DNA from 2 places in the Williamsia sp. MIQD14 genome. Region 2 is predicted to be linked to the other one. Evidence: riboswitches for the same ligand, from Rfam matches in the RefSeq annotation. Region 2 holds a riboswitch; the other holds the start of a gene.
What was found. Region 2 has a riboswitch for cyclic di-AMP ahead of ACQ7HM_RS11095 (transglycosylase family protein). Riboswitches for the same ligand answer to the same signal wherever they lie in the genome.
Positions count from the first base shown of each region.

Region 1: it holds a riboswitch for cyclic di-AMP, as region 2 does, so the genes downstream of both, ACQ7HM_RS16605 (C40 family peptidase) here and ACQ7HM_RS11095 (transglycosylase family protein) in region 2, are expected to answer to the same signal.

Region 1 covers NZ_JBPFDG010000004.1:413,944-428,365, reverse strand. Annotated here, with positions in the region: gene ACQ7HM_RS16615 (hypothetical protein) at 1-764, opposite strand, end outside; gene ACQ7HM_RS16610 (NlpC/P60 family protein) at 794-1,822, opposite strand; gene ACQ7HM_RS16605 (C40 family peptidase) at 2,022-2,615, opposite strand; cyclic di-AMP (ydaO/yuaA leader) riboswitch at 2,631-2,831, opposite strand; gene ACQ7HM_RS16600 (hypothetical protein) at 2,942-3,235, opposite strand; gene ACQ7HM_RS16595 (DEDD exonuclease domain-containing protein) at 3,455-5,218, shown strand; gene ACQ7HM_RS16590 (Lrp/AsnC family transcriptional regulator) at 5,268-5,543, shown strand; gene trpD (anthranilate phosphoribosyltransferase) at 5,565-6,665, opposite strand; gene ACQ7HM_RS16580 (hypothetical protein) at 6,748-7,218, opposite strand; gene ctaE (aa3-type cytochrome oxidase subunit III) at 7,299-7,910, shown strand; gene qcrC (cytochrome bc1 complex diheme cytochrome c subunit) at 7,978-8,907, shown strand; gene qcrA (cytochrome bc1 complex Rieske iron-sulfur subunit) at 8,943-10,133, shown strand; gene qcrB (cytochrome bc1 complex cytochrome b subunit) at 10,130-11,758, shown strand; gene ACQ7HM_RS16555 (GNAT family N-acetyltransferase) at 11,947-12,540, opposite strand; gene ACQ7HM_RS16550 (cytochrome c oxidase subunit 4) at 12,556-12,972, opposite strand; gene ctaC (aa3-type cytochrome oxidase subunit II) at 12,969-14,111, opposite strand; gene asnB (asparagine synthase (glutamine-hydrolyzing)) at 14,379-14,422, shown strand, end outside.
Region 2 covers NZ_JBPFDG010000002.1:759,324-773,745, forward strand. Annotated here, with positions in the region: gene ACQ7HM_RS11045 (phosphatase PAP2 family protein) at 1-268, opposite strand, end outside; gene ACQ7HM_RS11050 (sacsin N-terminal ATP-binding-like domain-containing protein) at 270-3,134, opposite strand; gene ACQ7HM_RS11055 (DUF3027 domain-containing protein) at 3,152-4,114, opposite strand; gene ACQ7HM_RS11060 (MFS transporter) at 4,234-6,021, shown strand; gene ACQ7HM_RS11065 (DUF2771 family protein) at 6,028-6,594, shown strand; gene ACQ7HM_RS11070 (cold-shock protein) at 6,691-7,113, opposite strand; gene ACQ7HM_RS11075 (hypothetical protein) at 7,335-7,544, shown strand; gene ACQ7HM_RS11080 (flavin reductase family protein) at 7,630-8,139, shown strand; gene moaA (GTP 3',8-cyclase MoaA) at 8,207-9,334, shown strand; gene ACQ7HM_RS11090 (MoaD/ThiS family protein) at 9,352-9,600, shown strand; cyclic di-AMP (ydaO/yuaA leader) riboswitch at 9,993-10,131, shown strand; gene ACQ7HM_RS11095 (transglycosylase family protein) at 10,141-10,788, shown strand; gene ACQ7HM_RS11100 (molybdenum cofactor biosynthesis protein MoaE) at 10,886-11,323, opposite strand; gene ACQ7HM_RS11105 (MogA/MoaB family molybdenum cofactor biosynthesis protein) at 11,323-11,799, opposite strand; gene moaC (cyclic pyranopterin monophosphate synthase MoaC) at 11,796-12,311, opposite strand; gene ACQ7HM_RS11115 (hypothetical protein) at 12,315-12,509, opposite strand; gene ACQ7HM_RS11120 (helicase-associated domain-containing protein) at 12,543-14,422, shown strand, end outside.

The DNA.
Region 1 (14,422 bases), on a different contig from region 2:
GCCGCGCTCGCGTCGGCCGCGGCGCTGTTCGACAGGGCGGAGAAGACCGTCGTCGAGTCGGTCGCCACGACGACGGTGCGGCGTGGCCAATCGGGCCCCCAGAACGCCGCGACCGCGGCGACCGCTCCGGGCATGGCCGACTGCAGGCGTGCACCCAGCGCACGACTGCCCGGATAGTCGAGGACGACGGACTGTTTGCCGCCGGTCGCGACGCGCCGCGCGGCGACGCCCGGGAAGTCGAAGAACTGTGGCGGCGGGGCGGCGGAGGTCCCGAGCAACGGTCCCGCCTGGCCGACGATCTTCCAGTCGTCGCCGTAGCGGGCGAAGACGAGGGGGTCGGTGACGGTGACCGGCGGCTCGTCGACGCCCGCGACGGCGTACCGCAGCACGGTGGGTACGACCCAGGAGTCGGAGCTGCCCGCGTCGTCGAGCCGGGACTGGACCGGTTCGGGGAGCAGTTGTTCGCCGAGACCACCCGAGCTCGTCGGGTCGATGCGGTAGTCGAGGGTGGACAGACCCACGTCGTGGATCGCCGTGCCCTCCGCGATCAGGGTCTGTCGGAACCGGGGGTCGGCGGTCGGGTCGATCAGGGCGGCGATCGCGGAGCCGTCACCGGCCCGCTGCGCGGTGGCCAACCGGTCGAGGGCCGCGCGCACACCGTCGGTGCGCTGCTGCTCGTAGACGTTCTGGGTCGACGACGTCGATGCCGTGTCCGCGCTGCCGCCGTTTCCGCAGGCGGCGAGCGCGACCAGTGCGGCCGCCATCGGGACCACACCCCAGTGGCGTCGCACCGTCAGTAGCGCCGGGCGGAGTTGTACGGGCCGGCCTGGTCGATCGGGACGACCTTGACCGGGACGCCGAACGTGGAGGCGTGCACCACGTACCCGTCGCCCACGTACATGCCGACGTGGGTCGCGTCGGGGTAGTAGATGATCAGGTCACCGGGCCGCAGATCCTTGCGGTCGACCGGGGTCCCGCCGGAGAGCTGGGACTCGCTCGATCGCGGCAACGTCTCACCTGCCTGCTTGAACGCCCACACCATGAGCCCCGAGCAGTCGAACTGGGCGGGGCCGGTCGCGCCCCAGACGTACGGGTCGCCGATGCGGGTCAGAGCGGCCTGCACCGCGACGACGGCCGCGGCGGTGCCCTTCGGGATGAGCGAGGCGTCGAAATCGATGTTCGGTCCGCGCAGGGCGGCGAGCTGCTTGCCGGTGAGCGACTCGTAGATGGCCTTGACCTGGGCGATCTGCAACTGCAGGTCACTCTGCTTGGCCTGTAGGTCGCCGCGGGTCTTGTCGACGGCGGCGAGCGCCTTCGCGGCGGAGTCCCGCGCGGCGACGGCCTCGGCACGCGCCGCGGTCGCCGAGGCGCTGGCCTTCTTGTAGGCCCGCAGGTCGGCCGACGTCTGCCGCGACACCATCTCGAGGCCCGACATCTGGTCGAGCAGTGATTGCGGGGAATCGGAGACGAGCACGGCGTAGAGGCGGTTCACGCGCGCACCGCGGTAACTGGCGCGCACGAGCGCGTCGACACGATTCTGCAGTTCGTCGAGTCGTGAGGAGAGACCGTCGAGGGTGGCGGTCGCCGTGGCGGCGCGGGCGTCGGCCGCGGCGACGTCGCGGCGTCGCTGCCCGAGTTGCTCCTCGGCACGGTGCATGGCCTCGGCCGACTGCTCGGCCTCACGACCGAGCGAGGTGTAGCGGGTCAGCAGCTGGTCGGGCGAGCGCGGCTCGGCGGCGGCCGGTGCGGCGAGAGTGACGGCGAGGACGAGCGCGACCGTGAGCACGAGAGCCATCTGGATCGCCGTGATCGCACGCGCCATCGCGTTGTCCGTCACCACGCGCATTCGTCGAATCACCACTTCCACCACACCGGTTCCCGGTTCACGACGCCCGATGGGCAGTCGGCGCGACCGGGAGAATTCCTGCCACCCACCGGCGTCCGCCGGAACGATACGCCGTCATCGGACCCCCGCGAGGGGCGTTCGGTGACAGTCGGTTCGACCGAGGGCCGGGTGTCGCTCAGTAACGCCGAGCGGCGTAGAAATCCATCGACTTGAGGCTGGCCTTCTGCACGGGCACACCTTCGGTGCTCGAGTGCACGATGGTGCCGTTGCCGATGTACAGGCCTGCATGCGAACCGCCGTTGAAGATGACCACGTCGCCGGGGCGCAGGTCGCTCTCGGCCACGGGACGACCGCCGCCGAGCTGGCCGTAGCTGTCACGCGGGATGGTCTTGCCGGCCTGCTTGAACGACCAGTAGACGAGTCCGGAGCAGTCGAAGGCGCGCGGGCCCGCGGCGCCGTAGACGTACGGCGAGCCGATGCGGGTGAGTGCGGCCGACGCGGCGCGCTGACCGAGTGCGCCGTTGCGTCCGAAGAGGTCGGGCGACGACTCGGGGCCGTTCGGCTTCGGCTTGGCCTTGAACTGCGGCGGGATCTGGTTCTCGGTGATGCCGGGGATCTCGAACGTCCCGATGCCGGGGACGGTCACCGGGGCCGCCAGCGCGGGTCCTGCCCCCATCGCCACGGTGCCCAGCGTGATCGACCCTGCGATCACTGCTCCTCGCGCCGTCTTGAGACCGGTGCTCGGCTGTTCCAAACGATGTTTCGCCACGAAGCGAGTTCTCCTCAGATCTTCCTCGACCGCCTACCGGGTTAGCTGTCGGATTCGGGCCGGAAGACTTGGCCCTACCCCCGTGACGACGCGCGGACGTGCGAGATCTGATCCCGACCGGCCGCTCGAACACACGGAGGATTCACCCCGATCGGACTGGGTCCGAAGTGATGGTTCCCCGATTCGCCCCGAGGGGCGATTGAGCGGTGACCTCGCGATCCGCGACTGTGCGTCGCGGGACACCCCGCAAGGTCTCGGAAAGGTTACGAAACCGTACGTCGATCTGTCCACCGGGACACGAGTTCGGCGCGTTGCCGCGCGGAAGGTCACCCTGCGCGGAGTTCTCGCACGTCAGCGAGGTGCTGGGGGTCGTGACCACCGGTTTCGGTGACGATCGGTTCGCGCCTCGCCGACGGGCCCACGAGGCCCAGTCCGATGAACACCTCGACGGCGTCGCGGACCGCGTCGACGTCGAGGGCGGCCGGCGAGGGCACCGAGCGCAGCCCATCGGCGCTGTTCACCGCGGTGGGCAGACCGACGAAGACGGTCATCATGCAGCCGTCGCAGGAGCGGGGACGACCGGGACACGTCGCGCAGTCGATGTGCATTGTGATCTCCATCTCATTTGTGTCGGGAGGGCGTTCGGGCGGAATGCAACAGCGTCGAGCTGTCCGATCCGCGGTCTCTCACCGGTGTCAGCCGGTACGACGGGGACGCTAGACACCCCCTCCGACAACCCGCCCCGGGTCGCGGGCCGGGCGGACGTTGTCGGGGCGTCGAACTAACGTTCGCCTCATGCGTCACCCTCATCACTCGGGCCCCGTCGACACGGCGACGTCGTGACCGCCGACATCGGCGTCGAAGAGCACGGCGTGCAACTCGCGTTCGACGAGATCGGCGACCTCGGCAACGACACCCCGCTCCGGGAGACCACCTTCGTCGTGGTCGACCTCGAGACGACCGGCGGCAGCCCCGTCGCCGATCGCATCACCGAGATCGGCGCGGTCAAGGTGCGCGGGGGCGAGATCCTCGGCGAGTTCGCCACATTGATCGACCCGGGATGCGCCATCCCGCGGCACATCGTCGCCCTCACCGGCATCACCGAGGCGATGGTCTACCGGGCCCCCGGGATCGAGGAGGTGTTGCCCGCGTTCCTCGAGTTCGCCGACGGCTGCGTCCTCGTGGCGCACAACGCCCGCTTCGACACCGGCTTCCTGCGCGCCGCCGCGACCGCCCAGGGTCGCCCGTGGCGGTTCCGTCGGGTGCTGTGCACGGTCACCCTCGCCCGCCGCGTGCTGCCCCGCGACGAGGCGCCGACGGTGAAGCTCTCCGCCCTCGCCCGCCTGTTCGCCGTCGGCACCACCCCGACCCACCGCGCCCTCGACGACGCCCGCGCGACCGTCGAGGTGATGCACGCCCTGTTCGAGCGGGTCGGCAACCTCGGCGTCCACACCTATCGCGAGCTCGTCGAGTTCCTGCCCGGTCTGACCACGGCCCAGCGCGCGAAACGCACCATCACCGACGGCCTGCCGACCCGCCCCGGGGTCTATCTCTTCCGCGGCCCGTCCGGCGAGGTCCTCTATGTCGGTACCGCCACCGATCTGCGCCGCCGCACACGGCAGTACTTCACCGGCTCGGAGACCAGGCCGCGGATGCGCGAGATGATCTCGCTGGCCACCCGCGTCGACCACGTCGAATGTGCCCACCGGCTCGAGGCCGGCGTGCGGGAGCTGCGGCTGCTCGCCGCCCACACCCCCGCCTACAACCGCCGATCGAAGACACCGCACGCCGGGTGGTGGGTGGTCCTCACCGAAGAGGCGTTCCCCCGCTTCACCGTCAGCCGCCGCCCCGGCGCGGTGTCGGTGGGACCGGTGCGGGTGCGTTCCGACGCCGCCGCCCTGGCCGACCTGGTGGCCGACGTGTGCGGGCTACGGACGTGCACCCGGCGGATCGGGGCGTCGGGGCACCATTCCTGCGGCCTCACCGATGCCGGACGACGACCGGTCGGCGGGTGTCGGGGCGCCGGCGCCGAACCGATGAGCGCTGCGGACTACGCACCGATCGCGGCCCGCGCCCGGGCTGTCCTCCTCGGCGACGACGACTCGCCGCTCGAGTCGGTTCTGGACCGCCTCGAGATTCTGGCCACGGCGGAGATGTTCGAGACCGCGGCGCGGTTGCGCGACCAGTTGTCGACCACGCTGTCGGCACTGGAGCGATGCCAGCGGCTGGCGTCACTGTGTGCGATCGCCGAGCTGGTCGCCGCGCGATCCGACGGCGCGGGCGGTTGGGAGCTCGCGGTGATCCGACACGGCCGACTCGCCGCGGCGGGTGTCGCGGTGCGCGGCGCCCCACCGGTCGCGATCGCCGAGGCGTTGGCGGCGTCGGCCGAGACTGTGCTGCCCGGCCCGGGACCGCTGCGTGGCGCGGCGGCCGAGGAGGCCGCGCTGGTGCACGCGTGGCTCGTGACGCCGGGCACCCGGATCGTCTGCAGCACCGAGGGTTTCGTGATGCCGGTGCGATCGACGGCCCGGTGGTCGCAGTGGCGTGACCGCGCGGGCGTCGCGCGGTCACGGTCGAGGGAACTGCTCACCCTCGCGGGCTGATCGCGTCGTCGGCACCGATCGACGCGACCGTCGCCATAGACTCGGACAGATGATCACGGCCATCGTCCTCATATCCGCCGACGTCCACGCCATCGACGAGACCGCGCAGGCCGTCGCCGACGTCGAGGGCGTGCGTGAGGTCTATTCGTGCGCCGGCGACGTCGACCTCATCGCGACGGTCGCCGTCCGCGACCACGAGCAGATCGCGGCGGTCGTCACCGGCACCATCAACAAGCTGCCCGGGGTGCGCCACACCGCGACGCACATCGCCTTCAAGACGTTCTCCAGCTCCGACGTCGACGCCGGGTTCTCGATCGGCGAGTGACGCCCGCGCGCCGGTGACGGATCAGGAGAACGCCGCCCACCGGGTCAGCAGATCGGCGGCGGCGCCGCTGTCGATCGCGGCCGCCGCATGCGTCATCGCCGACTCCATGCGCCCGTAGAGGTCGCCGTCGCCGAGGGCGACGGGATCGGACGCGTCGTCGGCCGCGAGATCGTGGGCGGCGAGATCGTGGGCGACGATCGCCCCCGCGGCGTTGAGCAGCACCGCATCGCGCACCGGACCGGGGACCCCGGCGACCAGGTCGCGAGCCACCCCGGCGTTGTGGTCGGCGTCGCCGCCACGGAGTTCGGCCGGGTCGCAGCGCGCCACCCCGATGCGGGTCGGGTCGAACGTGGACACCTGCACCGTCCCGTGCGAGGCGGCCCACACCGTCGACGTCGTCGTGGTGGTCAGTTCGTCGAGACCGTCGTCGCCCCGGACGACCAGGACGGAGTTGCCCCGCCGTGCGAAGGCCTCGGCGACCACCGGCGCCAGATCGGCGAACGCACACCCCACCAGTCCGCTGGAGGGCTGCGCGGGGTTGGTCAGCGGGCCCAACACGTTGAACACCGTCGGGATGCCGATCTCCTTGCGCGGCGCCGAGGCGAACCGGAGTGCCGGGTGGAACACGGGCGCGAAGCAGAAGCCGATGCCGAGGGTCGCGACGCTGCGGGCGACGTCGGCGGCGCGCAAGGTGATGTCGACCCCGAGGCTCTCCAGCACGTCGGCACCGCCGCTGCGCGACGACGCCGACCGGTTGCCGTGCTTGACGACCGCGACCCCCGCCGCGGCGACCACGATCGACGCCATCGTCGATATGTTGACGGTGTTCGACCGGTCGCCGCCGGTCCCGACGATGTCGACCGCGGGCCCGTCCACCGCGACCCGCACCGAGTGCGCCAGCATCTCCGCCGCCAGCGCGTTGAGTTCCTCGGCCACGGGACCCTTGATCTTGAGAGCCACACCGAACGCCGCGATCTGGGCGGCGGTCGCGTTGTCGGACATGATCTCGTTCATCGCCCAGCGCGCACGGTCGGCCGACAGGTCGCCGCCGTCGGCGAGTGCGCCGAGGACCGACGGCCAGGTCGCGACGGTGGTCTCCACGACACCGGACCGATCGGCCATCCTGCGGTCACCACGGGGATTCATGACGGTGAGCGTATTCGCCCTCCCGGGCGCCCTGCGCGCACCGGTTGGGCGAACGGGGTCAGGCCACCGGCCGCTGCAACACCTGCCATCCGAGCACGGTGCCGTCGTGGCGGGCACCGAGGCCCGCCATGCGGGAACGCTCCTGCGAACAGTGCAACGCGTCGACGAGCTGCGTGCGCGCCAACGCGACGCGCGTCATGCCCGGCCCCGGTTCGGCGGTCGGACCGTCGATGTCGCCCGCGTCGACGACCTCGTAGCCGTCCTGCGCGGCGGTGTCGGCCACGGCGTCGATCTGATCCGACGGGATCTCCAACAGGTGTCGCAGCACCGCCTGGTCGGACTCGCGCCAGGCCGAGTCCGCGAGCACCGTCGAGGCCGCCGCGGTGTCGTCGAAACACTCCGCGACGACGACGAGATCGGAATCACCGGGCACCGGTTCCGACGCCGCCCCCGAACCGCCCCGCAGGCGTCCGAACAGGCGTTGCAGACCCCCGGTCGCGACGGGGTGTCCGTTCAGGTCACGGGCCATGAGCAGCACTCCTCGATCATTTGTGACATTTTCTCCCACCCAGCTGGTAATCGGTTACTACGAACCGTCATACTTCCTAGGTGACTAGCGCTGCAGGTACCTCGGGCACAGCCATCACCTCGAGGGTGCACTCTCTGAACCGTCCCAACATGGTCAGTGTCGGCACCATCGTCTGGCTGTCCAGTGAGCTCATGTTCTTCGCGGGTTTGTTCGCGATGTATTTCGTCGCACGCGCGAACTCGGGTGGCAACTGGCCCCCGGAACCGACGGAGCTGAACCTCTTCCTGGCCATCCCGGTCACGGCGGTGCTCATCCTGTCGTCGGTGACCTGCCAGATGGGTGTGTTCGCCGCCGAACGCGGTGACGTCTTCGGCCTCCGCCGCTGGTACATCCTCACCTTCGTCATGGGCGCGTTCTTCGTCGCCGGACAGGGCTACGAGTACTACCACCTGGTGCACGAGGGCACGACGCTGTCGTCGAGTGCCTACGGGTCGGTGTTCTACATGGCCACCGGTTTCCACGGTCTGCACGTCATCGGCGGTCTGGTCGCCTTCATCTTCCTGCTGATCCGCACCAAGCTCAGCAAGTTCACCCCGGCACAGGCCACCGCCGCGATCGTCGTGTCCTACTACTGGCACTTCGTCGACATCGTGTGGATCGGCCTCTTCGCGACCATCTACTTCATCCGGTGATCCGACGCCGACCAGCCTCGGCCGACGATCGCACGCTCGCAGCCCGCAACCACCAGAGAGAGCAGAGATGAGTTCTTCTCCCCCGCCCACCACGGCCGACGACTCGGTCGACGGGGTCGGCGCCGGCAGCCCCGGCACCCAGCGCACCGATGCCCGGCGCGCCAAGTCGCGTCGCAAGCTCCGTCGTCGCGCGACCGGCGCCCTGCTCCTGCTCGCGGGCCTGATGGTGGCCGGCGGACTCGCCACGGCGATCACCCCGACCCCCCAGGTCGCCACCGCCGATGCGCAGACCAACGCCGCCCTGATCCAGGACGGCAAGAAGCTCTACGAGACCTCGTGCATCACCTGCCACGGTCGCAACCTCGACGGTGTCCAGGACCGCGGGCCCTCGCTCGTCGGTGTCGGTGACGCGTCGGTCTACTTCCAGGTGTCCTCGGGCCGTATGCCCGCGGTGCGCGGTGAGGCCCAGGCCGCCCGCAAGCCGGCCAAGTTCACCGAGGCCCAGGTCGACCAGCTCGGCGCCTACGTCCAGTCGGTCGGCGGCGGTCCGTCGGTCGTCTACGAGCACAACGCCGACGGCACCGTGAAGGTGGAGAACGGCTACCCCGTGAAGGCCCAGGGCGAGCTGCGCGGCAACGACATCGGTCGCGGCAGCGAGCTGTTCCGCCTGAACTGCGCGTCGTGCCACAACTTCACCGGTCGGGGCGGAGCCCTGTCCTCGGGCAAGTACGCGCCCACCCTCGACCCGGCGAACGAGCAGCAGATCTACACCGCGATGCTCACCGGCCCGCAGAACATGCCGAAGTTCTCCGATCGTCAGCTCACCGAGGACGAGAAGAAGGACATCATCGGCTACGTGAAGTACGCCAGCGAGACCAACCCGCAGGGCGGCTACGCGCTCGGCGGCTTCGGACCGGTGTCGGAGGGTATGGCGATGTGGGTCGTCGGCGTCATCGCCGTCGTCGCATCGGCGATGTGGATTGGATCGCGTTCATGAGCGACGAGCAGAAGCCGAAGGATCCCGACGAGGAGATGACCCCCCAGAACGCGGAGGGCACCGATCATCCGCCGACCTTCACCCGCGACGAGCTCGACAAGATGAGCAACGACGACCTGGTGAAGCTCGGCACGAACCTCGACGGCGTGGAGATCATCCACCGCCGCGAGCGGTTCCCCGTCCCGGGGACCAAGGCCGAGAAGCGCGCCGAGCGTTCGGTCGCTATCTGGTTCGCCCTCTCGGGCATCCTCGCCGTCGCCTGCTTCGTGATCTTCCTGTTCAACCACTGGCACTTCGTGCTGCCGGGCGGCGAGAACTACTTCCTCTACACGCTCAACACGCCGTTGCTGGGCATCACGTTCGGTGGCTCGATCCTCGCGATCGGCATCGGCCTCGTGCAGTACACGAAGAAGTTCATCCCCGAGGAGATCTCGGTCCAGGACCGTCACGACGGCGGCTCCAACGACGTCGACCGCGCGACCACCGTCGCGTTGCTGTCGAACGCCGGCAGCACCTCGACCATCGGTCGTCGCAAGCTGATCATCGGCTCGGCCGCGTTCGGTGTCGGTGCGTTCGCACTGACCGGCGTCGTCGCGCTGCTCGGCGGCATCGTGAAGAACCCGTGGGCCAAGGGCAAGGACTCCGATCTCTGGCACACCGGATGGTCGCCGATCTACAACGACCCGAAGTCGCCGAACGAGACCGTGTTCCTGCGTCGCGACACCGGTGACCCGAATCAGGTCGTCCTGGTGCGTCCGGAGGATCTCGACGCCGGCGCGATGGAGACGGTGTTCCCGTGGCGTGTCTCCGACGGTTTCGGTGAGACCGAAGAGTCACGTGAGAAGTTGCACAAGGGCCTGCGACTGGTCCGCAACCCCGTCATGTTGATCCGCCTGCGCCCCACCGACACCGCCAAGGTGATCAAGCGCAAGGAGCAGGAGAGCTTCAACTACGGCGACTATTTCGCCTACACAAAGGTGTGTTCGCACCTCGGATGCCCCACGTCGCTGTACGAGCAGCAGACCAACCGCATCCTGTGCCCGTGCCACCAGAGCCAGTTCAACGCGTTGGAGTACGGCAAGCCGATCTTCGGACCCGCTGCGCGGGCACTGGCGCAGCTCCCGATAACGGTGAACAATCAGGGATACATGGTTGCAGCAGGTGACTACATCGAGCCCGTCGGACCCGCCTTCTGGGAGCGGGGCCAGGGGAAGGACAAGCCATGAGCGTCATAGCTGATCGCGCGGCCACACAGGCCAACGAGGTCGACTCCCGTTACCACCTCGCCGCCGGCGTCCGGCGACAGATCAACAAGGTGTTCCCGACGCACTGGTCGTTCCTCCTCGGAGAGATCGCCCTGTACAGCTTCGTGATCCTGTTGATCTCGGGTGTCTACCTCACCCTGTTCTTCGACCCGTCGATGGCGGAGGTGACCTACAACGGGTCCTACCAGCCGCTGAACGGCGTCGAGATGAGCAAGGCCTATGCCACCGCCCTCGACATCTCGTTCGACGTGCGCGGCGGCCTGTTCGTCCGACAGATCCACCACTGGGCGGCACTGCTGTTCGCCGCGGCGATCATCGTGCACATGGCCCGCATCTTCTTCACCGGTGCGTTCCGTCGCCCGCGTGAGGCCAACTGGGTCATCGGTTGCTTCCTGCTCCTGCTGGCCATGTTCGAGGGCTTCTTCGGCTACTCGCTCCCCGACGACCTGCTCTCGGGCACCGGCGTCCGCGCCGCGATGTCGGGCATCGTGATGGGGATCCCGGTGGTCGGCACCTGGATCCACTGGGCTCTCTTCGGCGGCGACTTCCCGGGCGAGATCATCATCCCGCGGCTGTACATCCTCCACGTGCTGCTGTTCCCGGGCATCATCCTCGCCCTGATCGGCGCGCACCTGGCGCTGGTCTGGTACCAGAAGCACACCCAGTTCCCCGGCCCCGGCCGCACCGAGAAGAACGTGGTGGGTGTCCGCATCCTCCCGGTCTTCGCGGTCAAGTCCGGCGCGTTCTTCGCCGTCACCTTCGGCATCCTCGCCATCATGGCGGGCGTCTTCCAGATCAACCCGATCTGGGTGCTGGGTCCGTACAACCCGGCGCACGTCTCGGCCGGTTCACAGCCCGACATCTACATGATGTGGACCGACGGCATGGCGCGACTGATGCCGGCGTGGGAGATCTACTTCGGCAACACGTACACGATCCCGGCGATCTTCTGGGTCGTCGCGATCATCGGTGTGATCATCACCGTGATGGTGGCCTACCCGTGGATCGAGAAGCGCCTCACCGGCGACGACGCGCATCACAACCTGTTGCAGCGTCCGCGTGACGTCCCGGTGCGCACCGCGATCGGCGCGATGGCACTGGCGTTCTACGTGGTCCTGACGCTGTCGTGCATGAACGACATCATCGCGCTGAAGTTCCACATCTCGCTCAACGCGACCACATGGATGGGTCGTATCGGCCTGATCGTCGTGCCGCCGCTGGCGTACTTCATCGCCTACCGCTGGGCGCTGGCACTGCAGCGCAGTGACCGCGCGGTCCTCGAGCACGGCATCGAGACCGGCATCATCAAGCGGATGCCGCAGGGCGAGTACATCGAGGTGCACCAGCCCCTGGGCCCGGTCGACGGCCATGGACACCCGATCCCGCTCCCCTACGAGGGCGCGGCTCTGCCCAAGCGGATGAACAAGCTCGGTTCCGCCGGTGCGCCCGGTACGGGTTCGCTGATGGTGGCAGACCCGATCGAGGAGCAGAAGCGCAACGCAGAGATCGAGCACGAAGCCCATCGACAGGAGCACGAGGCACTCGCCAAGCTCCAGTCGCGCGGCGGGAACATGCTCGAGAAGTAGCGGTCCACTCCCCCACTCCGCGCGCCACGACGGCCGGTGAATCCCTCAGGGGTTCACCGGCCGTCGTCGTTGCACCCCCATCGCGTCGCACGCCGCATGCCTTGAGGACTGAGCGGCTCGGACATCTGCCCGGTCGGTGCGTCGAGGTGCCCGATCGACGCGTGTAAGTGCCCGATCGGCGGGTCAGGTCACCAGGGGTCGCCGCGACGTCGATCGGCCACGAGGACGGCGCCGAGGTCGATCGTGTGCTCGCGGACCGGTGTCCCGAACACCAGGACGCTGTCCCGGTCGTCGGGCGTATCCACGACACCCTCGGCGCCGACGGCCCGCAGAGCGCCCTCCCACGGCACCCAGCCGCGCGAGCGATACAGCCGCATACCCGCCTCACTGGCCGCGAGAGCGCCGAGATCGTAGGCGGCGGCCACGATGTCCTCCACCGCCTCCATGAGCCCCGCACCGACGCCCTGTCGCTGCGCCGCGGTCGACACCGCGACCGCCTCGACGTAGCCGACACGGAACACGCGGTCTCCTGCGACGAGCTGGCGCTGCACCACCGCTGCGTGTCCGAGGACGTCGCCCGACGGCCCGTGCGCGATCACGTGTATCCCGCCCAGTGCGTGGTCGAAGTCGTCGTCGTCGAAGTCGCCGGCGAACGCGTCGGCCATCAGGGCGCGGATCGCGCCGAGGTCGGAGTCGGCGAGGTCCGCGGTGTGGGCACGACGAAGGGCAGGTGCCGTGGCACCTGCCCTGTCGGTGTTGCGTTCGTGCGGCTCAGCCGGCACGAGAGGTGGTGGTGATCAGTGCTTCTCGGCCCCGACGTGGTACTCGAAGACCAGTCCGCCGACAGCCATGATGATCGCGACGACCGCGGTGGCGGCCAGCCAGAAGTTCACCGTGGCCATGGCGACGGCCAGCAGGGCCGCGCCGAGGGCGATGGCGATGGGCCACCAGCTGCCCGGGCTGAAGAAGCCCAGTTCGCCGGTGCCGTCCTCGATCTCGGCCTCCTCGTAGTCCTCGGGCCGGATGTCGACACGTCGGGCCACGAAGCGGAAGTAGGTGCCGATGATGAGCGTCAGGCCGCCGGTCATCACCATGCCGGTGATGCCCACCCACTCGACGTTCTTGCTCGACAAGCCGGTGCAGACGCCGTAGAGGATCGCCGCGCCGAAGAAGAAGATCGTCAGGATCTCGAAGAGACGAGCCTCGATTTTCACTGCTGAGCTCCTACCGTGCAGCCGGGGATCGATGTGTTGTTCGCGTCGCCGTTCGTCTGCGGGGTCGTCGTCCCGTCAGTGCTGCGACGGGTGTCGAACGGGTGCGTCGTGATCGAGACCGGGGTCTCGCAGATGCTCTGCAGCGCCTGGGCGTTGGTCGCCGTCGGGTTGGCCGCGCGGTACGAGATGTAGGTGTCGAACTTGGCCTTGCTCACCGCACGGACCTCGAAGTTCATCATCGAGTGGTACGTGCCGCACATCTCCGCACACCGGCCGACGAACGCACCCGGACGGTCGATGGAGCTGACCTGCCAGCGGTTGTCGGTGTGGTTCTGCTTCGGGAACGGCATGACGTCGCGCTTGAACAGGAACTCGGGAACCCAGAACGAGTGGATCACGTCGGCGGAGGCCTGCTCGAACTCGATGCGCTCACCCACCGGGAGCACCAGCACCGGGATCTCGTCGGATGTGCCGACGGTCTCGATGCGGTCGAACTTCAGGTAGTTGCGGATGTCGTCGTCGCGGCCGTTGGCGGGCAGCGGGACCTCTTCGCCCTCTTTGTTCTCGCGCGGCAGCTGCTCCTCGTAGGGGCTGCCGTTGCGCAGGAAGCCCTCGTACTTCTGGCCGTTGCCCATCTCGACAGAGCGGTAGCCGAACTTCCAGTTCCACTGGAAGGCGGTGATGTCGACGACGACCTTCGGATCGGACTTCTTCGCCTCGACGCTGTTCTGCACGATGATCGTGAAGTAGAACAGCACGGCGATGATCACGAACGGGATCGCGGTGTATGTCAGCTCCAGCGGCACGTTGTAGGCCGTCTGACGCGGGAACTCCTCGTCGGCGCTGAGCTTGCCGGTGCCCTTGCGGCGGTGGAACGAGATCGTCCAGAAGGTGAGCGCCCACACGATGATGCCCATCACGAGGGCGGCGATCACCGACCAGGTCCACAGGTGCCGCATGTCCTCGGCCTCGGGCGTGACGCCCTCGGGCCACCCGAAACGCATCGCCTCCGAGGCGCTGCATCCCGACATCAGCAGTGCGCCCACTCCCAGCAGGAGCAACGCATAGACCCTCTTGGCCCTGCGACGACCGCTACCGGTCGCCGTCAGCCGTGGTCGTCCACCGTGTGTCACTGTCACGCCTTCCCGCATGTGGAACACCATCTCGCGGATGTCCTGCGCCGGTCCGCGGTGAGCGTTCGCGGCGTGATGCATCCAGTACTACGCAGCGTAGACCAAGTCTCGCCGTCTTTTGTGATCGGGTTTGGTGGCACGGGACACGCCCCGCGAGTGCGGCATACTCGACGGCGTCCGAGCGGTCGCCGTCCACTCGTCTCCGGCCCCTCGGGGGGTCGGATCGCGGGGCCCGACGGCACCGATTCCCGACCTCGATCGGAGTGTTCTCACGTGTGTGGCCTGGTGGGCTTGCTGACCAGCGACGGCTCCGGCCG
Region 2 (14,422 bases):
ACCGCGGTTCGGGGCGCGGTCGGGCGATGAGGTGTTTGAGCGCCTGCATCAGCAGCCATCCCGAGGCCGACCCGATCAGGACGGTCAGCGCCCGGTCCCGGGAACCGATCCGCCACAGCACGATTGCCGCGACGACCGCGATCAGCGTCATGGCGGCGGTGTTGCCGACGGTGGTGATGACGCGGAAGACGTCGGTGAGCCACGCCGTCCGGTGGTCGGCGACCCACCGCGTGATGTCGTGATCGACGCCCGGTGTCGTCAAGGGCATGTCACCTTCTCCTCCGGGTGGTGTCACCGATCTGGCCCAGATGGTGGACGCCGGCGTCGTCGACCCACCAGTCGACCTCGACGTGACGGATGCCGTCGCCGTGACGCACGTCGAGCCGTACCGCGTCGTGCAGGCGCACCTCGCCGCCGGGCGCCGCGATGCCGGTGGTGAGCGCGAACGCCCAGGCCACCGCGCTCTGCGCCCACGTCGAGGGCTCACCGGGTTCGGCCACGGTCACCGCGAGGTCCTCACCCGCGGTGGCGATGTCGAGGATCGAGGCCAGCCGCGTCGCGTCGGCGGCCACCAGCGGCGGCGGCAGCACCACCGCGTCGTCGGGGTCGACGATCTGCAGCATCCACGGTGCGTCGATCACGACGGCGGTGTCGGAGACGGTGCCCGCCAGGGTGCGCACCCCCACCGGCGGATCGAGACGGTCGAGATCGAGCACGCCGCGGCGATGTGCGCGCACCAGCGCGGCGTGGGCTGTCGCGGCGACACCGGGCGCGATGTCCCGATCGGCGTCGCCCAGGCGGCGCAGCACCACGGCGGCGAGGTCGGTGGAGGTCACCTCGGCACCCGCGAGCGCCCCGGCCAGGAGCGCGGCGTGCGGATGGTCCAACGGGTCGAGCACACCGGTGAACGTGTCGTCGTCGGGCGCGCGGAACCATCCCAGCGGCGTGTCGTCGATCTCGGCGTACGTCCGCAGCCACCAGGCGGTGTAGCCGACGGGGTCGGTCAGGGTGCCCGCGGTCGCCGGATCGGTGGCGAGCAGCGACAGGGCCTGTGCCCATCGATCGGGGTCGACGAGATCGAGATCGCGCACGGCGACGAGGCGTTGCGGCTCGGAATCGAGGTGGTCCCACCACTGCGCCTCGTCGGGGAGGTCGTGGTCGGGGCCGGTGGGCAACTCGTCGGCGATCACGGTGAAGCCCCACCCGACACCGATCCGCCGCAGCGCCTCGACACCGTGGCGGTCGGTGACCTCGGCGGCGACACGACCGAACGGCGCATCGGCGACGAGCACCGACGCGATCGGGCTGTCCGGCAGGAGGAGTTCGTCGGCGGGCCGCAGCGGCTCCTCGTCGGGCTCGGCGGTCTGGGTGGGGATCAGCAACTGCCCCAACCAGGGTGGGATGTCGGCGTCGGGGTCGGCGGCCACGAGACCGAGCACCTCGTGCGCCAGCGCCTCGGCCGGATCATCCGCATCGGCTCCCCACGAGTCGGAGTCGTGGGTGTCGGTGATCGCCGCCCGCAGCGCGGGGTCGGCGAGGAGCTCACCGACCGAGCGACGCTGCGCGCCGAGCCGTTCGAGCAGCGGGTGCTCGGCGTCGGGGTGCACGGTCGCGACCCACGAGATCGACGGCGGCGCAGCGCCGTCCGCGGCGTCGGTCCTGGCACGCAGATCGGCCAGCACCAGTCCGCGGGCACCGATCGACATGCGGCCGTCGGCCCGGGGCACCGGGATGGTCGCGATCTCGCCGCGGACCCTGTCGTCGGCGATCAACGGCGAGATCGCCTCGTAGAGATCGCGCCACCACTGCGGTGGGCGGGTCACGCCCGACAATCGTTCGCACACGTCGACCAGGGACGTCTCGGTGACGCCGACCGCGGCGAGACGGCGCAGCGACGTCGTGTCCGACAGCTCCGCGATCACGACACCGTCGAGGAACTCGGCGAGCAGGACGGTGAGACGTTCTGTGGCGTCGGCGATCACGACGGCACGACCCGGGGCGACCAGCTCGCCGTCGGCGGTGGGCAACCAGCGATGGTCGGTGAGGTCGGCGATCACGGCGTCGCGCAGATCGCCGTCGGTGGCGCTCGCCGGGAAGCCCGCCGACGGCAGGACCGCCAACCGGTGCGCGGGGTCGAGGGCGAGGGCGAGCCGGTGGTAGCCGTGCGCGGCGACGCGGATGTCGGTGTCGGGGTGGAGCGCGCGCCGATCCGGGGTGACCGCGACGTCGGCGACGCACATCGCGGGCAGGGTCAGGGCGAGGTCGGTGCGGGTGGGGGCGTGCAGGACGTCGGCGTCGAGCGGTGCGGGCGCATCTGCGGCGCCGGGCATCAGCCACCGCGCGTGCGCGGTCCTGACCTGCGTCCACGTCGTGTCGCCGATGGTGAGGGTGTCGACGTCGTCGGTCGTGGACCCCGTCCGTCGCATCATCGTGTCACCGCACGTGATCGACTCCAGCGCAGGCAGTTCCAGCAGCAGGGTGGAGATCTCACCGGCCATTGATGCGAGAAGCGTCGGTCCGTCGACGTCGTCGCGCAGGGTGACGACGACCTCGGTGTCGTATCCGTCGGCGGGGGCGACCGGGTCGGGCCACGGCAATCGCAGCAGGGGTGCGGTCGCGATCTCCCCGCCGATGTCCACGCCGATGTCACTGTCGGCCAACGCCTCTCGCGTGCGTCGCAGCCCGAACACGACACCGCCGGTGCGCGACCGGACCGACACCTCGACACCGACCGAGGCGACCGCGTTGAAACCCACGCCGAAGCGTCCGACCTGCGCTGACCCCGTATCCGATACCGACGCGGCCTTCTTCGCCGACACGCGCAACGCGGACAGCGAGCGCACACCCTCGGCGTGCAACGGCGCACCGGTGTTGGCGACGTGCAGGACGTCGGAGGGTTCGAGCCACACCGCGAGGGCACCGCCGCCCGTGTCGTGGGCGGCGTCGGCGGCGTCGGCGGCGTTGGCCGCGAGTTCGGTCAGCAGTCGGTCGCGGTAGCCGAACTCGACGAGTTCGCGTTCGGCCGCGACGTCCTCGGCGAGCCGGGTGACCGACGACTCCCACGACCGCAGCGTCGACGACCGGATCGACGCGGTGTCGAACGGATCGGGTTCCGGCACAACGACGGTGGTCATCGCCGGCAGGGGACGGATCAGCTGTCGGTGGCGACGGATTCGTCGGCCACGGGCGCGACCTCTGCCTCGGTCGGTGCATCGTCAGCGACGACCTCGGCTTCGGCGGCGGCCTCGGGCGCGGCGCCAACGGGAGCAGGCTCGGCGGCGGGAGCAGGCTCGACGGTCTCGGCGGGTGCGGCGGGGACGATCTCGATGGCGCCGTCGTCGTAGGCGTCGTACGCGGGCGACCCCTCGCCCGAGGGGGCGACCGCGTCGGAGTGCGCGCCGCAGCCGTATTCGGCCGAGACGACGGTGCCGTCGGCGGCGTACTGGTTGGCACAGACACCGAACGCGACGCGCAGTGCGCCGGCGACCGGGAGGTAGAAACCGCAGCTTCCGCAGTGGAGTTTGCTGGCTCCGGCCATGTCGCTGTCGGGACCGTGCGGTCCCTCGAACCAGCGCGTCGCCGCGTCGTCGCGGCCCTCCCGGGACAGCACGCGGGTACGGCCGAGCCCGAGTTCGAGCATGACGTCGGAGACCTCGTCGAGGTCGGACTCCGACAGGAGCGAATCGGAGTCGATGTGGTTGGGGACGAGGCGCGGGTCGTCGGCCGGTGCGGCGAGGACGTCGCCGGGCCCGAGATCGCCGGGGGCGATCCGCTCCGCCCACGGCACCCACTGCGGCGCGGTCAGCGCGTCGGCACCGGGCAGCAGGGCGATCTCGCTGACGGTGATGTCGATGTCGTCGCCGGGTTCGGCGGGAGGACAGGTCGCGAGCACCGAGCACCAGACCCAGCCGCGGTAACCGGTGATATCGGCGGTGAAGTAGTGCGACACCGTGCAGTCGCCCTCGACGACGGCCTCGATGTGCTCGCCGACGGCGCCCTCACCGGAGGCCTCCACGGCCTCGCGCGCGATGTCGACGGCGGCGATCAGACGCGCCTCGAGATCGGCAGTCGGTGTCGACCGGTCGGTCGGCGAGTCCTCGAAAGCAGTATCCACACCACTATTCTGCCGCATCGTGCGCCGACACCAGCGTTGCGGGTTGGTCGCGATCGGAGCGATAGGGAAGAATCGGCACGGTGAACCGGCCCGGAGAGCGTCGTGGAGTGCGTCCGCGTGTGCGACGTCCGCAGGCCGATCCCGCGGCTCCCACCGACCGCTTCGTGGGACCCACCGACCGGCCCGCCGGCGAACATCCCGGCGCCGCGAACTATCCCGTCGACGGACGTCGCCGTGTGCCGACCCCGCCGCGGTCGACGGTCCCGCCCCGAGCATCTGCCTACCGTCCACCGCCGACGCACAACCCGCACCTCGACCCCCTCGACGATCGCTCCGAGCGGGATCAAAAGCCCGCAGCCGAACGCGGCACCACGCGCGACAGTGCGCGCTCGATGCCGCGCAAACTCACCGTCACCCGGGTCGCCGCCCTGCGTGGTCGCGAACTGACCTCGAAGGGCATCGACAAACTCCATCGCGCGGCCACCGCCGACGGCGCCGACCGATCGGGCCTCACCGCTCTGACGTTCCCGGTCATCCTGAACAACGCCGTCGACGCTGCGATGACCGTCGCTCTCGCCAACACCCTCTTCTTCGCCGCGGCGAGTGCGGAGTCGAAGGGCAAGGTGGCGCTCTACCTCGCGCTGACCATCGCGCCGTTCGCACTCATCGCACCGCTCATCGGTCCGGCGCTCGACAAACTCCAGCGCGGGCGCCGCATCGCCATGGCCACCACCTTCGGGATCCGCGTGCTGTTGGCGCTGCTGATCATGACCAACGCCGGATGGGATCCGGTGAAGGACCAGCTGACCTACGACCCGTGGGTGCTCTACCCCTGCGCGTTGGGTCTGCTGGTGCTGTCGAAGTCGTTCGGCGTGCTGAAATCGGCGGTCACGCCGCGTGTGTTGCCGCCGAGCATCGACCTGGTGCGCGTGAACTCCCGTCTCACCACGTGGGGTCTGGTCGTCGGCACGGTCATCGGCGGCGCCACGGCGGCACTGTTCGAGACCATGCTCGGCCAGGTGCTGCCCCTGCACCTGCCCGGCGCGATGGTGTGTCTGGCGTTGCTGGCCATCGCCGGCGCGGTGTTCTGCATGCGCATCCCGGCGTGGGTGGAGGTGACCGCGGGCGAGATCCCCGCGACGCTGGCCTACCACGGTGAACCGCCGGCACCCTCGGGCGCCAAGGAACGCAGCTTCACCCCCGCGGCACTGGCCGCCAAGATGCGACAGCCGTTGGGACGCAACGTTCTCACCGGCCTGTGGGGCAACGGCACCATCCGCATCCTGACCGGCTTTCTCACCCTCTACATCGCGTTCTGGGCGAAGTCGAACCAGAACTCGCACACCGGGTGGATGCAGTTGGCGCTGCTCGGTGCGGTCGGCGCGGCCGCGGGTGTCGGCAACTTCGTCGGCAACGCGACCGGTACCCGACTCGAGCTGCGGAACCCGCAGAAGATCGTGGTCGCGGTGACCGGCGCGAGCCTCGCCGCCGCGGTGCTGGCCGCGGTGTTCGGCTCGATCCTGTTCGCCGCACTCGCCGCACTCGTCGCGTCGGGGACGAGTGCCATCGGCAAGGTGTGTCTCGACTCCTCGATCCAGGACGACCTTCCCGACGAGTCGCGCGCCTCGGCGTTCGGCCGATCCGAATCGGTGCTGCAGTTGTGCTGGGTGATCGGCGCGGCGCTCGGCGTGCTGCTGCCCTCGACGTTGTGGATCGGTTTCACGGTGGTGTCGGTGCTGCTGGCGCTGGGCATGTCGCAGACGTTCTTCACCTACCGCGGCGCCACGCTGGTCCCCGGGTTCGGTGGACGCCGACCGGCCCAGACCCAACCCACCGGTGCCATCGACCTCGACCGCCTGGCCACCCGTCGCGTCCGCGTCGAGTCACATGAGAAGAACGGACAGTAGAGCCTCGTGTTCAGACTGAGCTCCGGCGAGAAGAAGTTCTTCGCCATCATCGCGATCATCGGTGTCGTCTTCGTGGCGGTGGTCGCGGGCGGCGTGTTCGCGCTCACCTCCGGCTCCGAGGAAGAGGCGCCCTACCTGCAGGCCACCACGGGCAAGACACTCGTGAAGGTCGAGCCGACGATCCTCTGCGACATCGATCTGTCGAACTGCCGCAAGGGGAAAGAGGGCACCTTCGCCCGCGAGCTGCCCGTCCCGGTCGGCGAGCAGGCCATCATCTCGGTGTCGCAGGGTATCGCCGACGCCCCCTGGGCGCTGACCGTCGAGTACCTGACGCCGAAGGGGTTCGAGCAGGAGCCGCCGGTGTTCTACGCACCCAACGAGCGGTTCACGTTCACCGTGTCGTCGACGAAGGACAAGATCGTGTCGAATGTCGAGGTGCGCCTGCCGTCGGGTCGCACCGACGCCGGCGGCGCACCCATCACGCGCGGCTTCTGGTCGCTGAAGACCCTGCCGCCGAACACACCGACACCCGAGGGCCCCGTCGCGATCGTGAACTTCACCGGTAGCGGCTAGTCCCATGCGTTGGCCGCTCGTTCGCACGGATGCGCGTCATTCGCAAGCGTCGAGCGGCATGCGAACGAAGCGACAGGGTGCGAACGGCGTCAGAGGCTAGTGCTCGAGCTCCCGGGCAACGGCGCGGACGACCTCGGAGATGCGCTGTGCGGTCTTGCGATCGGGGTAGCGACCGTGGCGGAGATCGGGCTGCACCTTGCCCTCCAGGAGGGTGATGAGGTCGGCGACCATGCCGTGGAGTTCGTCGGGTGAGTGACGCTTGGCGGCCGGCTCACGTGCGGCGGCGGCCTCGCGGGCGTTCTTCGCGACGCTGGGGGCCGGTTCGAGCACGGTCACCGACAACGCCTGCGGACCACGACGCCCGGCGGCCATGCCGAACTCGACCTTCTGGCCGGGTTTGAGCCCCTCGACACCCGAGGGCAACGCACTCGACCGCACGTAGACGTCCTCCCCGCCCTCCTGGGACAGGAAGCCGAAGCCCTTCTCCGCGTCGTACCACTTCACCTTGCCGGTAGGCACCGTGCTCACCTTCACATCGTCGTAGGTCTCGAGTCGTCGGCCCGGGAATCCCCTGGCACGACGAAAGCGCATCGAGGTGGAGACATCAGTCCCACTCACCGACGCGCTACTCCACCATTCTATGCCCTCGTCGTCGAGTGATTTGCCCGCACGGACTCCATCACCGTCGACGGCGGGCGCCGATGCGCGCCCTACCGGCGCGCTGCTCTACCGTCGTGGGTATGCCACCGGCTTCCGGGAACCGACTGCTCTACGCAGCGCTGATCTTCTTTGCGATCGGCATCGTGGCCACCGCGACGATGTTCGCCGTCCCCGCGCTCGACGACGGCACGCGCGCGCCCGCCCTGGTGTATCTGTGCACCCTTGGCCTGCCCATCGGCTTCGTGCTCGCGCTCGTCTTCGCCCTGCGATCGGGACGGCGACACCGATGACGGGGACACCGATGAGGGGGACTCGGATCAGCGGGAGTTGGATCAGCGGGACTTGGATGGCAGGGACACCACAGGGGGGACACCGATGACCGTGACCGCGACCGACCTGCGCCCCGCCGCCGACGGCGACGCCCTGCGCAAGGCCTACAGCTGTTTCCCGTCCGGGGTCGTCGCGGTGTGCGCCGAGATCGACGGTAACGCGGTGGGCATGGCCGCGAGTTCGTTCGCGACAGTGTCCCTCGACCCGCCGCTCGTGTCGCTGTGCGTGCAACACACGTCGACCACGTGGCCGAAACTGCGCGACGCGCCGTCGATCGGGGTCAGCGTGTTCTCCGCGGGTCAGGATGCGCTGTGCCGTCAGCTCGCCGGTGCGGCCGATCACCGCTTCGACGGCGTCACGCCCGCGGTGACCGACACCGGCGCACTGTTCGTGCCCGATGCCGCCGCGATCCTCTCGTGCACCATCCACACCGAGATCCCGGCCGGCGACCACGACCTGGTGCTGCTCGAGATCACCGCGCTCGACGCCGACCCCGACATCGAGCCGCTGGTGTTCCACGCGAGCACGTTCCGGGCGCTCGAGGCCCGCGCCTGACCCGTAGCGGCCCCCTCGGTCGTCCGCGTCATCGCCGCCTGCTGTCGCAGCTGGCTACGCTGGTCTCATGACAGCCATCGCCCTGGGCATCCCGCTCGCCGTTCCCGGCGCATCGATGTCGTCGGGCGCCGCGATGTCGGGCACGGGGGTCGACACCGAGGGCATGCCCACCGAGGGCCCGATGGTCGACACGTTCGGTCGCGCCGCCCGCGACCTGCGTGTCTCGCTGACCGATCGCTGCAACCTGCGCTGTACCTACTGCATGCCGGCCGAAGGACTCGACTGGTTGCCCGGCGACGCCGTGCTCTCGACCGACGAGATCATCCGCCTGATCACCGTCGGCGTGACCGAACTGGGCATCGAGGCGGTGCGGTTCACCGGTGGCGAGCCGCTGCTGCGCAAGGATCTCCCCCGCATCGTCGAGGCGGTCTCGGCGCTGCCCGGCCATCCCGAGACGTCGGTGACCACCAACGGACTGGGACTGCGCCTCCACGCGCGGGCGCTGGCCGCCGCGGGATTGAGCCGGGTCAACGTCTCCCTCGACACCCTCGACCGCGAACGCTTCGCGGCCATCACCCGACGCGACCGCATCGCCGACGTGCTCGACGGGCTCGCCGCGGCCGCCGAGGCAGGCCTGACCCCGGTGAAGGTGAACGCGGTGCTGCATCCCGACGGCGGGCTCGACGACGCTCCGGCGCTGCTCGCGATGTGCTTGGAGAACGGCTTCTCGTTGCGGATCATCGAGCAGATGCCGCTCGACGCCGAGCACCAGTGGTCGCGGACGGCCATGATCACCGCCGATCAGGTGGTCGAACGACTCTCCCGCGACTACGACCTGATCGCCGACACCGCACCGCGTGGATCGGCTCCGGCACAGACGTGGATCGTCGACGGCCATCACGTCACGCACGCCGACGGCACCGTCGTGCCCGCGCGGGTCGGGATCATCGCCTCGGTCACCCGCCCGTTCTGCGGCGACTGCGACCGCACGCGCCTCACCGCCGACGGACAGCTGCGCACCTGCCTGTTCTCGACCACCGAGACCGACCTGCGCGCACTGCTGCGCACGGGCGCCGACGACGCCGCGATCGCACAGGCGTGGCGCGGCGCGACCTGGGGCAAGCTCCCCGGACACGCCATCAACGACCCGGGCTTCCTCCAGCCCACCCGACCGATGTCTGCGATCGGCGGATGAGCGTCGACAACGACACCGTGGTGGTGCAGGTGCGTTTCTTCGCGGCCGCACGCGCGGCCGCCGGCCACGACGAGCGAACGGTGGAGATCGGCTCGTCGGCGACGGTGGGTGACCTCGAGTCGGCGCTGGGGCGCGACAACCCGGCGTTGGCGCAGGTCCTGCGCCGATGCACGTACCTGCGTGACTCCGTCGCCGTCCGCGATCGTGCGATGTCGGTCGCCCCGTGCGCTGTCATCGAGGTTCTACCACCGTTCGCCGGTGGCTGAGGTCACAACTGCGTATCTGTGAGATCCCGACTGCGCGACCACTTTTCGGGCTCACGCGGAAGCATTCCCACCCGCCCGAATCCATGCCCGATCTGCGCTGTGACCTTGTTCACATCACGAGGCGATAACGGATCGGACACGGACCGGCTATCAGCGCTGTGGCCTGCGAGGACAACCGAAACACGCCCGAGACGCGATGCGACACCTGGACTCGTTCGTCATGCGAAGGTATGACACACCTGAGACGAACACGTAGCGTCTCGTTCGGCTGCACCTGTGGCCACACCCGAAACAACACGTTCTGTCTGCCGCGCCAAACCTCGTTCCGTGGACAGAGCCACCAGAGACACACTTCAGGAACGAGGGCGGGGGACCCAACCTCCGACACCGACCGTCTTCGGACGCCGGCATCGGAAACGGAGCTCGTCGACCACGACGAGTCCCTCGGGGTGAAGCTCCGCACCGCGGAGCCGGGCAACCTCTCAGCCCGAACCCGACAGCTCACTTCGTCGGCGCGTGGAGAGAGGAACGAACAGCTCTATGTCCGGACGTCATCGCAAGCAGTCATCCGCCACCCGTACCGTTGCCCGCGTGGCCGTGACCTCCGCCGTTCTCGGCGGTGGCGCCACCCTCCTCATGGGAGTCGGCAACGCCTCGGCCGCCACCGATTCCGAGTGGAACCAGGTCGCGCAGTGTGAGTCGGGCGGCAACTGGGGAATCAACACCGGCAACGGCTACCAGGGCGGGCTGCAGTTCAGCCAGAGCACCTGGGCCGGCCACGGCGGCACCCAGTACGCACCCTCGGCCAACCAGGCCACCAAGGAGCAGCAGATCGCCGTCGCCGAGCGCGTGCTCGCCGGCCAGGGCAAGGGCGCATGGCCCGTCTGCGGCACCGGCCTCGGTGCGCCGACCCCGCGCTCGGCGCCGACCGACGTGCCGAAGCTCCCCGAGTTCAAGGCACCCGACTTCAACGGCAAGGCCTCGGCCCCCGTCAAGTCGCTCGACGAGGCCGGTCCGGCCAAGTCCACGGCCGATGTCAAGAAGCAGGTCGACGAGGCCGTCGCCAAGCCCGGCGTGAACCCGGCGATCGCCGCGTTCTGGGAGCAGGCCAAGCGCAGCGGCTTCCAGCTCGACGCCGGACAGATCGCTCTGTTCAACCAGAACAAGGGACTTCTCCCCCTGCCGTGATCTCCTAGACGGCTCGCAGTCGAAGGGCCCCGCACGTGACCATCAGGTCCGTGCGGGGCCCTTTTCCATTACTCGAGTCCAATCCTCGAGCGTGTGCTCAGGCCGAGCCGACCCACTCGTCGGTGCCGTCGGCGAAGATCTGGTGCTTCCAGACCGGTAGAGCCTCTTTGACGTCGTCGACGAGGCGCGCGCAGGTGTCGAACGCGGCACGACGGTGATCCGCCGCGACGGCGACGACGAGCGCGGCGTCACCGATCACGAGGTCACCGACACGATGCGACACCGCGATGGCGCGCACCCCGTCGGATTCCGCGGCGACCTTCGCGACGACCTGGGCGACCACGTCGCCGGCGGTGGGGTGCGCCGAGTAGTGCAGTGCGCGCACATCGCGACCCCCGTCGTGGTTGCGGACCGCGCCGACGAACCCGACGACGGCACCCGCGGCACCGTCGGCGGCGGCCTCCACGGCACGCTCGTGGTCGGCGAGGTCGATGGGCGCATCGGTCACGACAGCGCGTGCGACGACCGCGGCCATCAGTGGTCGCCGCCGCGGATCTGATCGAGAGCGTGGGCCAGCACCGGCTCGAGCACCGCGAGTCCGTCCTTCACGCCGCCCGTCGAGCCGGGGAGGTTGACGATCAGCGTCGAGCCGGCGATGCCCGCGGTGCCACGCGAGAGGATCGCTGTGGGCACCTTGTCGACACCGGCGGCGCGCACGGCGTCGGCGAGCCCCGGGATCTCGCGGTCGAGGACGGCGCGGGTCTGTTCGGGTGTCACGTCGGTCGGGTGCAGCCCGGTACCCCCGGTCGTGATCACGAGTGACATCTGCGCGTCGACGGCGGCGCGGAGCGCGACACCGACGTCGTCCCCGTCGGCGACCACGACGACGTCGTCGACCTCGATCAGGCGTGCGGCGAGCCACTCCGCGATCACGGGCCCGGTGCGGTCGGCGTAGACACCGGCCGCAGCCCGACTCGAGGAGACGACGACGCGCGCGGTGTGGGTGGTCATCGGGTCCAGATGCCGCGTTTGCCGCCGGACTTGGTGAGCAGACGGATGTCGGTCATGCTCGCCCACGGATCGAGCGCCTTGACCATGTCGTGCAGAGTGAGCCCCGCGACCGCAACCGCGGTCAGGGCCTCCATCTCGACGCCGGTCCGGTCGGAGGTGGCAGCGGTGGCGGTGACGTCGATGCTCTCGGGCGCGATCGCGAAGTCGACCGTCACCGACGACAGCGCCACCTGATGGCACAGCGGGATGAGGTCGGGAGTTCTCTTGGCGCCCATGATCGCCGCGATGCGGGCGGTCGCGAGTGCGTCGCCCTTGGCGAGCGCTCCGTCGGACAGGGCGTCGATCACCTGGGCGGTGGTGCGAAACGTCCCACCGGCGACGGCGACACGGTCACTGACCGACTTGCCTCCGACATCGACCATGCGCGCGGCGCCGGTCGCATCGATGTGGGACAGGCCACCGGCGCCGGGATCGCCGGGGAGCTCGTCACCCGGCGACCGCGGATCAGACACTGATCAGCGGTTGGGTGTGGTCTTGGCGTGCGTGTACGGGAGCTGATCGACCGGCAGCGGGAACTCGACGTCGCCGAAAGGCGAGAGCGCGCCGGAGATGCTGGCGGCGAACTCCGACACGGCGTGCTCGTGATCACCCTCGTCCGACTGGGGCCAGCCGTTGTCGACGTATCTCTTCTTTTCAGCCACGGCGATCATTCTGCCATGAGCGCGGTCCCTATCATCGGTGGGATGAGTTCTGGGGATCGACGCGACGGCTCGATCGATGCCGCAGGTCCCGGCGGGCTCGCGGCCGACCTCGGTGCCCGTACCGACGAGCAGCTCGTCGCCCTGATGGCTGCCCGGCCCGACCTCGCCAGTCCCCCGCCCGCGGGCACCGCGGTGCTCGCCCAGCGAGCGCTCGCAGGACCCTCGATCAACCTCGCGGCCGATGACCTCGACCTGCTGTCGGTGGCCGTCGCCGAACAGACCATCCGCCTCGGCACCGACACCGACCGCCGACGCATCGGTGTCCCCACCTCGGTCGACGCGGTGGTCGCCGCACTCGACGGACGGGCCGAGAAGGACGACATCGTCGCGCGACTCGACCTGCTGCGCACCCGTGCGCTGGTGTGGGGCCCCGACACCGAATTGATGACCGGCGCACACACCCCCGCGCTCCTGCCCACCAGGGCGATGCACCTCACCGGGCCGCTCGCCGATCTGACGCTCGCCGAGATCGCCGACACACTGTCGTCGGTGAGCGAGCGCGAGCGCGAACTCCTCGACACCCTGGCGACCGGCTCACCGCTGGGCCGCACCCGGGACGCCGCGCCCGACGCCGATCCGCAGCGGCCCGTCCCGCGACTGGTGTCGCTGGGTCTGCTGGCCCGTGTCGACGATCAGACCGTGGAGCTGCCGCCCGTCCTCGGCCAGGTGCTGCGCGGCGAGAAACCCGGTGAGCCACACGATCTCCGCGAGCCGCCCCTGGTGCCGGTGACCGGGGCACGGAAGTTCACCGTCGCCGACGTCGAGGCGGCCGCCGGCGGCGAGGCCCTGGAACTGCTGCGCCACCTCACCGACACCGTCGCCGCGCTCGGCGCCACCCCGGCGCTGGTGCTGCGGGCGGGCGGCCTCGGTGTCCGCGAACTGCGAAAGCTCTGCAAGACCACCGGGATCGACTCGACGCGACAGGGTTTCGTGGTGGAGTTGCTCGCCGGTGCCCGCTTCATCGACAGCGGGTTCCCCGACCCGCCTCTGGAGAGCGGTGAACCGGCCTGGGCGCCGACGGTGTCGGCCGATCCGTGGCTGCACCAGCCGCCCGAGCGACGCTGGTTCGCGATCGCCGACGCCTGGCTGACGCTGCCCCGACGCCCATGGCAGATCGGCGAGGCCAGCACCGAAGGCGCACCGATCCCCTCGCTCGCCGGCGATCTCTACGACGTGTCGGCGGTCGTCGAACGGCGAATGGTGTTGACCGCGTTGGCCGCCGGCGCACCCGGCAAGTCGATCGACGTCGATGCGCTGATGGCCCTCATCGCCTGGCGACACCCCCGGTGGCAACGACGGCTGTCCCGCCGCCTCGTCGACGCGACGCTCGACGAGGCACGCGCACTGGGTCTCGTCGCGCACGGGGCACTGACGGCGTCGGGTCGGGCGCTGCTCACGATGGCCGAGCGCGACGTCACCGCAGTCGATGTCGACAAGCCTGTGGTGGCCGCGATGGCGAAGGCGTTGCCCGATCCGATCGACTTCTTCCTCACCCAGGCCGATCTGACCGTGACCGCGCCCGGACCGCTGACCGCCGAGCTCGCGGCCGAGCTCGCGCTCGTCGCCGACCTCGAATCCGGCGGCGCCGCTTCGGTGTTCCGCGTGACCGACACCTCGGTGCGCCGCGCCCTCGACACCGGGCGCACCGGCACCGAGCTGATGGGCTTCTTCACCGCGCACTCGAAGACACCGGTGCCGCAGTCGTTGGAGTACCTCGTCGACGACGTCGCCCGGCGCCACGGCCAGCTGCGCGTCGGGGTCGCGTCGTCGTTCATCCGATGCGAGGACGCGACGACGTTGGCGGCGGTGCTGTCGTCACCGGTCACCGAGGCGTTGGCGCTGCGGGCTCTCGCGCCCACCGT